2 linked regions of the Xanthobacter dioxanivorans genome follow. The protein of the gene in region 1 interacts with the protein of each later gene in a pairwise test. Links are inferred from orthologs where the notes say so. Each region holds a gene or a part of one and is shown on either strand. Other genes may lie near its edges.

Region 1 (5,986 bases):
CATCGTGCTGCGCGAGGGCGGCTTGCCCGACTTGGATGTCGTATGGCGGTGGATACGGTGTTCCTGAACCAGGCCGGGCGTGATCTCGGAGAGCCCCTTTTCGCCGAAGAACGGCAGCAGGTGCACGCGCAACTTGATCCCGTGGCTTTTCACGTAGTCCGGGTTCCGCTGCCCTTCCGTGATGATCTCATATTCCCGCAGGAACTGGTCAGCGGCCTGCTTGAACGTCTTCTCGTTCCGGACCTCTCCGCGCCGGTGCTTGCCCTTCAGCTCCAGATACCAATCCTCGGCAAAGTCCTTCGCACGCCCCAGGCTCTCTTCCTTGGTGCTGACGCGGTGGTTCCGGCCTCCTAGGAAGGTCGAGCACTGCCAATAGCGGCCGTCCCCACGTTTGTAGACGTAGAGCCTGCCGCCCATCAGCTCGTGCTGCTCAGCCATAGCGCCACCCGCCAGGGAATGTGCAATTTGTGTAAGCCATGTGTAACACTATTCCCCAAGCGGGAATTAAGTCAAGCCATTATAATTTAACGATTTTAGTCAGACAAAGGAGCCGAAAGAAGAGCTTTTAAGTCCCTTGCGTCTACCAGTTTCGCCACGCCCACGCAGCCCCCGGGCACGCGCATGTCGCCGCACCCGAGCGCGGGTCAGCTTGGCACGCCATGCGTGGCCCTCACAACCATGCCTGAAGGGAATGCGGGCTCCACCCACATCTTCGCAGGCCGAGACATCCGCGCGGACCAGCATGGCAGCGCCGCCGCGTCCGCCAAGGCCGACACGCGGCGGCAGCCGCCTGCATCAGCGCGGCGCGCTACGCTCCAGTTCCAGCCGGCGGCACAGGATCGCCCCGACCATCAGCGCCCCGATCAGGCTGATATGCTCCACCACCATGTGGAACTCGAAGATCTGCATCGGACCTTCCATTTTCCAGAAGGGGTGGGCGATGGGGATGGTCAGCGCGGTGAAGACCGCCAGCATTCCGAAGCCCAGCCATGCCACCCGGTTCACGATGATCAGGACGGAGCCCACGAGCAGCAGGGCGATGGTAGCCGGGGCGAACAGCGCTGCCGGCTCAAGCCCGAAATGGGACATTTCAGCTAGCGTGCCGGAGTAATCGGCGATCTTGCCGAGGGCCGCGCCCCAGAAAATGAAGGTCAGGACGAGACGCGCGAAAACGCCGAACGCGGGGCTCGCCAGGAGCGCGGCGAGAAAAGCAGGAATCAAGTTGGCACCTTTGAGCTGGATTGCACGGGTGCGACGGCGAAGCCGCATGGCGCAATTGCCCGGAGGTCGGGGGCCGGCGCCAACGGACATCCGCCGTCACCCTCCCCTCATGTCCGCCCTCAGATGAACAGCACCTGAACCCCTGCACGCGCCGCTGCGTTCAGCCGGCGGTCGCGGGCGTAATGGAAACCGACTCGCCGCAGCCGCAGGACGAGGTCTGGTTCGGATTGTTGAAAACGAACTGGGACGACACCTTGTCGGTCCTGAAGTCCATTTCGGTGCCCAGAAGGAACAGCACCGCCTTTGCATCCACCACGACCCGTACGCCCTTGTCCTCGACGATGGCGTCGAGGGGGCCGACTTCAGTGGTGGTATCCAGCTTGTAGGACATGCCGGCGCAGCCGCCGTTCTCCACGCCGACCCGCACCGCGGTTCCCGGCTCGGGCGAGCCGGAGAGAATCTCCCGCAACCGCTCGGCGGCGGCGTCGGTGATACGGATCACAGGAGGTAGGCTGCGCTTCGGCGCGGGCTTGGACACGGGGTCGGAAATCAGGCTCATGACGCATCTCCCAACCGCGCCGTTTCAAGGACGGCGGGCGGCATCTCCCATAAATGGAGGATGACCCGGCCTGCTTCAAGCCTTTACACCCCCATGCGGGAGAGAAGGCGCAGCGGAAGCACACGGAATAAAGGCGTTCGGCGGCATGATTCGCCATGACTGCGTGTCCCGCGCTGCCCCGCTTGAAGGGTCGGCCTGAGGACACAGCGGCCTGGTTGCACCGCAAGCGACGGGAGAATGCCCCCTTTCCCGTCGAGGCGTCGCATGCACCGCTCAGGCGCCGGTAATCCCGCGCGGATCCACGTCTAAGGGGATTTCCCCGCTTTTGTCTTTTCGCAAGCAGTGACAATCTTCTGTCAAAGCGCAGCGTCGTGGAGCAGGTACGGGAGTCGGGCGGGAACCCCGTCCTTCCGGCCGGATAAAGGACCCGAGACCCGCAAGCCATGAGCCACGCCCCCCTTCGCTTACCGCCAATCTGCTTCGCCGTCGCGGCGTTTGCCTCGACGACGCTCGCCGCGGCGGCGCCGGTTCAGGCCGAGGTGTCATCCGCGTTCGGCCAAAGGGTGCTTGGCGGGGCGCCCACCCTTTGGGCGACCGCCGTTGCCCTCGTCGCGGCCACCGTGGTCGGCGGCATCGTCTATCTCGCCGCTCGTCTCATCTCCCATCGCCGCGCAAAGACCGGCAACATGCCTGCGGCCCGGACGCCCATGCGCGCCGCCGTAGGTGCCCTTCTCTTGCTGGCCGGGCTGCTGTTGGTGGTGACGGTGGTTGTCTATCAGGCGAGTGTGCGGAGCACGGTCTCCAGCACGCGCCGGATGCTCTCCACCCTCGCGGAGGTACAGGCGCGCAGCATCGCGCAGGATCGCACGCGCCTCGAAGCGGGAGCCCTCGCCTTTGCCTCGAGCCGCCTCATTTCAGAAGATGTCGAGCAGTGGCGGGCCAGCGGCTCCGACGCCAGCCGCGACCGGCTCCGCCTTCTCCTCGCCGAAGCCGCACGGGCCTTCGGCTTCCAGACGGCCGAGCTGTGGACATCCAACGGGACCTTCATCGTGGGAACCCTGGGCACGCCACAGCGCCCGGACCTGCGGGAACGGCTCGGGCGCGTCGCGGCCACCGGCCAGCTCACCGCCGTGCCGCCGCCGCGAGACGCCTCCCAGGGCGCCATCGCCGGCTTCCTGGTGAACATGCCGGTCGCGACCTCCACCGGCGCCGAGGCCTGCTGCGTCCTGTTCCTGGAAGCGTCCGGCCGGCCCGAGGCGCATCCGCTGCTGGCGACCATCCTCTACAACACCCGCACGGCGGAGGCCCTGCTGGTGCGCCCGGACGAGCGTGGCGGATCAATCGTCACCGCCGCGCTGGGCGCAACGCGGGCGGACACGGCCCGCAGCCTGCCCGCCGACCCTTATGCCTTTGCCGCGACCCGCGAGCGTCCGGGCACGAGCGGGCTCGGTACCGACCACGGCGGCCAGAGCGTGCTCGCCGTGCGGGCCGAGATTCCGGGCAGCTCATCGTCGCTGGTGGTCAAGATCGACAAGGACGAAATCCTGACCGGGGCCCGCACGTCGGCCTTCCTGTCGGCGGCTCTCGCCTTGGTGCTGCTGCTGCTCGCCCTCGCCGTCGGCCGGGGCCTGTGGCAAAAGAACCGCCTGCGGGAGGCCGCGCGCGAGTTGAAGGCGACCCGCGCCGTCAATGCCGCGGAGGCGCGCTTCCGCGCAGCGTTCGACCAAGCCGCGTCCGGCATGATGAACCTTTCTCCCGAGGGCATCATCGTCCGGGCCAACGGCACCGCCTGTGCCTTGCTGGGCCGCATGGCGGAGGAACTCGTCGGCCGCAGCGTGGAGAGCCTGCGCGATGCGGCCGACACCGGGGCGCGGGAGGATCCGGTGCATGCCCTGGTGGTCGGCGAGGCGCCGCTGGTCCATACCGAGGAGCGGTACCTGCGCAGGAACGGCGGCGCCGTCTGGCTGGCCTGCACCTTTTCCCTCGTGCGTGACCACGGCGGAACCCCCGACCACATCCTCCTCGTGATGCAGGACGTCACCGCCCGCAGGGCGGCGGAGGCGGCGCTGCGGGAAAGCGAGGAGCGCTTCGACCTTGCCGTGAAGGGCTCGGACCAGGGTGTCTGGGATTTCGACGTGCGCTCCGGCCGGCTGTACCTCTCGCCGCGCGCACGAGAACTTCTCGGCATCGGCCCGCAGACCCCCGACGACATGAAGCATGTGTGGAACAAGCTCCTGCATCGCGCCGACCGCCGCAAGCTGGTCACGGCCTGGGCGCGCCTCATTCGCGGCGAGGAGCAGAGCTTCGAATGCGAGGTACGGCTGCTCCTGCCTGACGGCAGCTACAACGACTTCCTCTCCCACGGCCTCGCCGCCCGCGACGACCACGGCGGGGTGACCCGGCTCGTGGGGATGATCGCCGACATCAGCGAGCGCAAGCAGACCGAGCGTCGGCTGCGGCTGTCCGCGGCGGTCTTCGCCTCCTCGATGGAGGGGCTCGTGGTGACCGATCTCGATGCGATTGTCTCCGCCGTCAATCCGGCCTTCACACGCATCACCGGCTATGCGCCGGAGGAGATCATCGGCAAGACCATGCGCATCATGCATTCGGGGCGGCATGATCGCGAATTCTACCGCAGGATGTGGGACGCCCTGAACGCCACCGGATCCTGGCAGGGCGAGATCTGGAACCGCCGCAAGAACGGCGAGATCTTTCTCCAGCAGCTGACCATCAACACCGTCTACGATCAGGCCGGCGTTCCGCAGAGCTATGTCGGTGCCTTTCAGGACATCACCCAGATCAAGCACTCGGAGTTCCAGCTCGATCGCATCGCCCACTACGATCCGCTCACCGACCTGCCGAACCGCACCCTGCTCGCCTCCCTTCTGGACCTCGCGGTCAACCGGCCGGACAAGGCGTGCGCGGTGATCTTCATCGACCTCGACCGGTTCAAGACCGTCAATGACAGCCTCGGCCATCTGGTCGGGGACCAGGTGCTGCAGATGGCCGCCGCACGGGTCAAGGCGGCCCTGGACAGCAGCGCCACGGCCGGACGCTACGGCGCCGACGAGTTCGTCGTGATCCTGGAGGAGGTGGACGGCCCGGACGATGCCTCCTCCGTCGCCATCCGCCTCATCTACGAGCTTTCCACCCCCTTCGTGCTCGCCGACGGCCGCGAGGTCTATCTCGGCGCCAGCGCGGGCATCAGCCTCTATCCGGAGGACGCGGACAGCGCCCAGAGGCTGCTGCAGCACGCCGATTCCGCCCTGGCCGAGGCAAAGTCCCACGGGCGTGGGAGCTATGCCTTCTACACAAAGGCCCTCACCCGCAGTGCCCGCATCCGCATGGAGATGGAGGCCGATCTCCGGCGCGGCCTTGCGCGCGACGAGTTCCGCCTCAATTTCCAGCCGGTGGTGAGCCTGGCCACCGGCCGCATCCATGGTTCGGAAGCGCTGGTGCGCTGGCACAGCCCGGTGCACGGCCTGGTGACGCCCAACCGCTTCATCCCGTTGGCCGAGGAGACGGGGCTCATCGATTCGCTCGGCGCCTGGGTCATGGAGGAGGCGTGCCGGCAGATGGCCGACTGGCTGGCGAAGGGGGCCGATCTCGACTTCATTGCCGTGAACCTCTCTCCGCGCCAGTTCCGGCGGGAATCCCTGAGCGAGCAGGTGGAGGATATTCTGCGGCGCACCGGCCTGCCGGCGGCTCGGCTCGAGGTGGAGATCACCGAGAACGTGCTGTTCGAGGTCCGCGCCCCCGCGGAACGCAAGCTTCGCCAGCTCAAGGATCTCGGCGTGCGTGTGGCGCTCGATGATTTCGGGACCGGCTATTCATCCCTCGCCTACCTGAAGCGTTTCCCCATCACCAAGCTCAAGATCGACCGGAGCTTCGTGCGCGACCTGCCGCGCGCAGCAGATGGTGAGATCGCCACCGCCATCATCTCCATCGCGCGGGCGCTGGGCATCGAGGTGGTGGCGGAGGGCATCGAGAGCCCCGAGCAGTGCGAGTTCCTGCGGGCGCGCGGCTGCGATTTCGGCCAGGGACACCTGTTCAGCCGGCCGGTGACCGGCGAGCGCTTCCTGCGCCTGGTGCTGCAGGGCCCCCTCCCCCACGCCCCTCCCGCGGCCCTCCGCCGTTCTGCACTGACGCCGGCGGGGCGGGCCTCGACGAGGCGTGCCCGGATCAGTCGTTCTTGGTGTCGAACGG
Region 2 (4,601 bases), 200 kb from region 1 along the record:
ACCGCCGCCTCGCTGGTGGCGCGGAAGGCGGTGTTCACCTCGGCGATGCGGCCTTCGATGTCCTCGGCGAAGCGGCTCGAATTCTCGCTGAGCGAGTCGCCGATGCCGTGCTTCAGGCGGTCGATGTTGGCGGTGATGTCGTCGCCCCACCGGTCGATGAGCTGGGCCACGTCCGAGGTGGTGGAGAGCAGGTTGGAGGCGAGGTCGTCGGCACGCGTCTTGAGCGTGTGCACGAGCACATCGCCGGATTCGGACAGGTCCTGCCGGATGTCGGAGCCGGTGAGCTGGAGCCGGTCGATGAGCTCGCCGCCCTTGGCGGTGAGGCTGTCGATCATGCTGTCGCCGACGCGGGCGAGGGCGGCGGTGATGTGCTCGCCCTTCTGGCCGAGGATCTCGGTAACCTGCTCGCTCGCCTCCATCATGGTGCCGTGGATGCGCGTGGCGACGTCCTTCACCTCGTTGGAGAGCACCGCCTCGGCGCCGGCGAGGCCCTCGCGCAGGCGCTCGGTCTCGATCTGGATGTTGTGACGCTCGGCCTGCAACTCCTCGATGAGGGTGCGGATGCGCACCTCGTTCTCTTCATAGGCACGCTCGAGCACCGAAACCTCGGCACGCACGATGGCCTCCAGCTCGCCGGCGCGGGAGATGGCGCGGTCGATGCCGTCCCCCATGGCCGCCACCTCGCGCCGCACCGCCTGGCCGACCGTCACCACGGTTTCGGTGGCGATGGATTCCGGCTGGGCGAGGCGCAGGGCGACCTCGGTCATGGAGCGGGCGATGCCCTGCAGTTCCTGCGAGCGGCGCAGCACGCTCGCCATGCCGAAGAAGCCGAGCGGCGGCAGGAGGATGGAGGCGAAGATGCCGAGCAGCGCGGGCGAATCCAGCAGCGACTGCACGCCGCCGGAACTCGCCATCAGGCCGCGGTGAAAGGCGAAGGCGAAGGCGACGCCGATGATGATCCAGATGAGGGAAGCGCCCGCCGCCCAGTAATAGGGGGTCCCGGCGGGCTTCTTCTGCAGCTGGCCGAGGAGCTGGCCGATGGTCTGGCGGTCGTCGTTGGCGGCGCGCCGCTCCGCGTCGATGCGGGCGCGGGGCGGACCCTCGCGCCGGCCCTCGGGGCGCGGCTCGCCTTCGGGACGGGGCCTGCGGGGAATGCCGCGGCCCTCGCGCTGCGGCGGAGCCGGAAGCGGCCGGTCTATGGCTGAGGAGCGCTCGGAGGCGAAGCCTGGATCGACCCCCTTGGCCGGCGCCTGGGCCTGTTCGGCATTGTCGAGCTCCAGCGTAAGAGCCTCCTGGATGGCCGACAGAGCCGCCTCGGTCGGATCCTGGATCTTCTTCGGTTGCTTCATGTCGCTGTCGCCTCTGCCTTCGACGGCGGCGGCGGGCTTTGCCCATGGCCGCGGCGCCTACTCCAACACGCACCCCTCCCGCTGCCCCGACGGCCCCACGGAATTGGTTTACCTTTCCTTATCCTAGACAGGCTGCGCTACGGATTGAACCGCCCTGGCCGCATTTGTGAAGATATCGTTAACGCCCCTGGAAGCTGGCGCCGGGGCACGCTTGCCGCTATAGGCTTACCCCGGCCCGCACTGCCGAAGCCATCCTCCCCCTTCCGTCGCCACGGCACGACAACGGTTAACCAGCGGCATTTTTCATGGTTGCCATCACCTTCATCGAATTCGACGGCACCGCGCACCAGGTGGAGGGGCCGGAAGGCGCCACCGCCATGGAGACCGCGGTGCGCAACGGCGTGCCCGGCATCGTCGCCGAATGCGGCGGCGCCTGCGCCTGCGCCACCTGCCATGTCTATGTGGACGAGGCCTGGATGGACAAGGTGGGCGGCCCCTCCGACATGGAGGAGGGGATGCTGGACTTCGCCACCGACGTGCGGCCCAATTCCCGCCTCTCCTGCCAGATCAAGCTGACGGCGGACCTCGACGGCATCGTGCTGCGCACGCCCGAGACGCAGGGATAGCGGGAGCCGCAGGCAGAGCGGGCGGCATGGCCGGCCCGTGATGTCCTCCCCTCACGTCCGCCGCGCGGCCGTGAGGGTCCGAAGCTTCAGGTCGGTTCGAGGACGGGAGCAGGTCCGGGGCGGCCAGGGCTCGCGACAGGCGCCAGTCAGCGCCCGCCGCGCAGGTCGGCTTCCAGCTGCAGCTTCGAGGCGATGTTGAAGCGCACCTTGTACACTTGGTAGTTCTCCATCACCCGCTGCACATAGTTGCGGGTCTCGGAGAAGGGGATGGACTCCACCCAGTCCACCACGTCCACGTCCGGGTCGCGCGGGTCGCCATAGCGCTGGATCCACTTGGCGACGCTGCCGCGCCCGGCGTTGTAGGCGGCGAACACCAGCACGTAGTTGCCGGAGTAGTTCTGCACCAGCTCGCCCAGCTCGGCGGCGCCGAACTGTACGTTGTAGGACTGGTCGCTCATGAGGCGGGCCTCGCTGTAGGGCGCTCCCGTCTGCTTGGACACCTCGCGGCCGGCGGCCGGCGTCACCTGCATCAGGCCCATGGCCTTGGCGCTGGAGAGGGTGCGGGGGTTGAACTGGCTCTCCTGCCGCGTCACGGCATAGACCGCGGCCTTGTCCACCGGATTGCCGATGGGCGTGTAGCCGGGCACGCCGAAGGTGGGGAACGCCTCCGCCTCCAGCGGATGGCCCTCGGCGAGTCCTTCCTTGCCCACCACCAGCGCGCCGCGCGCGTCACCATTGGCCTCGGCCAGGTTGGCGAGCATGGCGAGCTGGCCGGGATCCTCCATGCGCCAGGCGAGATCGTAATAGATGGTGAGCGGGATATCCCGCTCACCGATGGCGTACAGCATCCGGATCGCCTTGATCGGCTCCAGCCGGCCGAAATTGCTGCGCGATTCGAACGAGGCCTGGGGCGTGCCGCGCAGGGCCACCGGGGCCATGCCGAGCTTGGTGCGCGAGAGCTGGCCGTAATAGGTGGCCGGGAAGCGCGCCGCCGCCTCGAAGCCCGCCCGCGCCCGCCCGCCGTCGCCCATGGCCTCGGCCGCCCGCGCCTGCCAGTAATAGGCGCGCGAGAGGGTGATGGGGTGCTTCTGGTCGTCATCGATCTTGGCGAAATGCTGGGCGGCGGTCCGCGGATCCTTCAGGAAGCGCAGGGCGATCCAGCCAGCCGTGAAGTGCTGCTCGGCGCGGTAGTTGTCCGCCTTGGGCGGCACGCCGTTGGCGGCGACCTTGTAGGCGGTCTGGACGTCCCCTTCGTCCAGCAGCTCGCGGGAGACGAGGCGGCGCTCGATCCACCACTCGTCGGGATCGGCGCGCACCTGGTCGGAGCCGGAGCCGGCGAGAAGGGCGCGGGCGGCCTCCTGCGGCTTGTCGGCCCGGCGGGCGAGCTGGGACTTGGCGAACAGGTAGGCGGGATCGTTGGCGAGGGTGAACGGCACCTGGGCGAGCAGCTTCTCGCCGTTCGCCTCCTTGCGCGCGATGGCCATGCGCGCCTTGGTGAGGGCGACGATGTCAGACCCCGCCCGCGCGGCGGCGCGCAGGGCGCGCTCGGGATCGGGCTTGTAGCTGAAACGGTCGGCGCGCAGCTTGTGGTCGGCTCGGGTGATGATGGAGCCGAACTCGTCGAGGATCTTGGTCTCGAACAGCTCGTTCAGGTCGTCCTCGCGATAGGCCTCGCGCACCCAGTCGGCGGCATCCGAGCGGTTGCCGGTGGAGATCAGGTAGCGGGCAAGCGCAATCTTGCCCTCGCCGGATAGCGGCGCCTGCTCGGCGAAGAAGGCGCGCGCCTTGGCCGGGTCGCGGTTCTCCTGGAAGAGAACCCGCTCGGCGCGGCGGCGCAGCGTGTTCGGCGTGGGCCAGCCGGGCTTTTCCGTCAGGAACTGGTTGATGGTGTCGAAGCCGAGGTCGTTCGGCGCATGGCGGATGACAAGCCAGGTGACGAGCGTGCGCGCCACCGGGTCATCGAGCTGCTGCGCCGCGCTCATGGCCTCGCTGGCGCGTCCGTTCCGCGCCGCGCTCACCGCCACCTTCAGAACCGCGAGGTCGCCGCCCGGAATGTTCGAGGAGGCGCCGAGGGTAGGGGCGGCCTGCGGGGCCGTCGGCGCCGGGCGCGACGCCGACTTGCCGCTGGATTTGCCGGAAGAGGATTGGCTGGAAGAGGGCTTGCCGGACGCAGCCTTGGTGTCCTTCGCCTTCGCGTCCTTGGCCTTGGCGTCCTTGCCCGCCTTTGCGTCCTTTGGGGCGGCCTTGGAATCCTTGGCGGGGGCGGACTTGTCGCCCGCCTTCGCGGTCGAGGGTTTGGCGGGTGAGGGTTTGGCGGTTGAGGGCTTGGCGGGCGGTGTCGGCGCGGTCTCCGCAGCCGCCGGCATCGCCCCGCTCCAGGCGAGGGCGAGCGCCAGGGCGCTCACGGAAATCAGGCTCGAGACAGGCGACATGAATTGTCCTCGCGACGCGTTTGTTTCCGTCCTGGGATCCCCTCCCGCAGTTTCCGCCAGCCGCGTTGACGAAACCCTAACCAGAATGGACCTTGGAATCCGGGCGAAACCGGGGCTGTTGACGCAAGGGCGACTGCGCCACATCAAATCTCTCCCTTGGTACCTCCAGCCCTTTGGCGGCCGGCCTCCGAGGC

Evidence for each region. The genes of interacting proteins can lie anywhere in the genome.
Region 2: the proteins of EZH22_RS23775 (region 1) and EZH22_RS22900 interact in binary tests that used the Escherichia coli proteins (3 or more experiments, as listed by UniProt). The link is inferred for Xanthobacter dioxanivorans from one-to-one orthologs.

Annotation. Positions count from the first base shown.
Region 1 is NZ_CP063362.1:5,108,527-5,114,512, forward strand. Bases 82-2,994 are described here. They hold EZH22_RS23775 (HesB/IscA family protein), read right to left. Parts: upstream 1,781-2,994; coding sequence 1,382-1,780; downstream 82-1,381. Other genes in these bases: EZH22_RS32020 (hypothetical protein), read right to left, coding at 82-438; EZH22_RS23770 (DoxX family protein), read right to left, coding at 796-1,221; EZH22_RS23780 (bifunctional diguanylate cyclase/phosphodiesterase), read left to right, coding at 2,224-2,994. Also shown: more of EZH22_RS32020, read right to left, coding at 1-81; more of EZH22_RS23780, read left to right, coding at 2,995-5,986; EZH22_RS23785 (DUF1467 family protein), read right to left, coding at 5,963-5,986. UniProt on the Escherichia coli protein: Is able to transfer iron-sulfur clusters to apo-ferredoxin. Multiple cycles of [2Fe2S] cluster formation and transfer are observed, suggesting that IscA acts catalytically.
Region 2 is NZ_CP063362.1:4,906,180-4,910,780, reverse strand. The notes cover bases 645-3,314. They hold EZH22_RS22900 (2Fe-2S iron-sulfur cluster-binding protein), read left to right. Parts: upstream 645-1,654; coding sequence 1,655-1,975; downstream 1,976-3,314. Other genes in these bases: EZH22_RS22895 (lytic transglycosylase domain-containing protein), read right to left, coding at 2,122-3,314; EZH22_RS22905 (apolipoprotein A-IV repeat region-like domain-containing protein), read right to left, coding at 645-1,349. Also shown: more of EZH22_RS22905, read right to left, coding at 1-644; more of EZH22_RS22895, read right to left, coding at 3,315-4,407. UniProt on the Escherichia coli protein: Ferredoxin are iron-sulfur proteins that transfer electrons in a wide variety of metabolic reactions. Although the function of this ferredoxin is unknown it is probable that it has a role as a cellular electron transfer protein.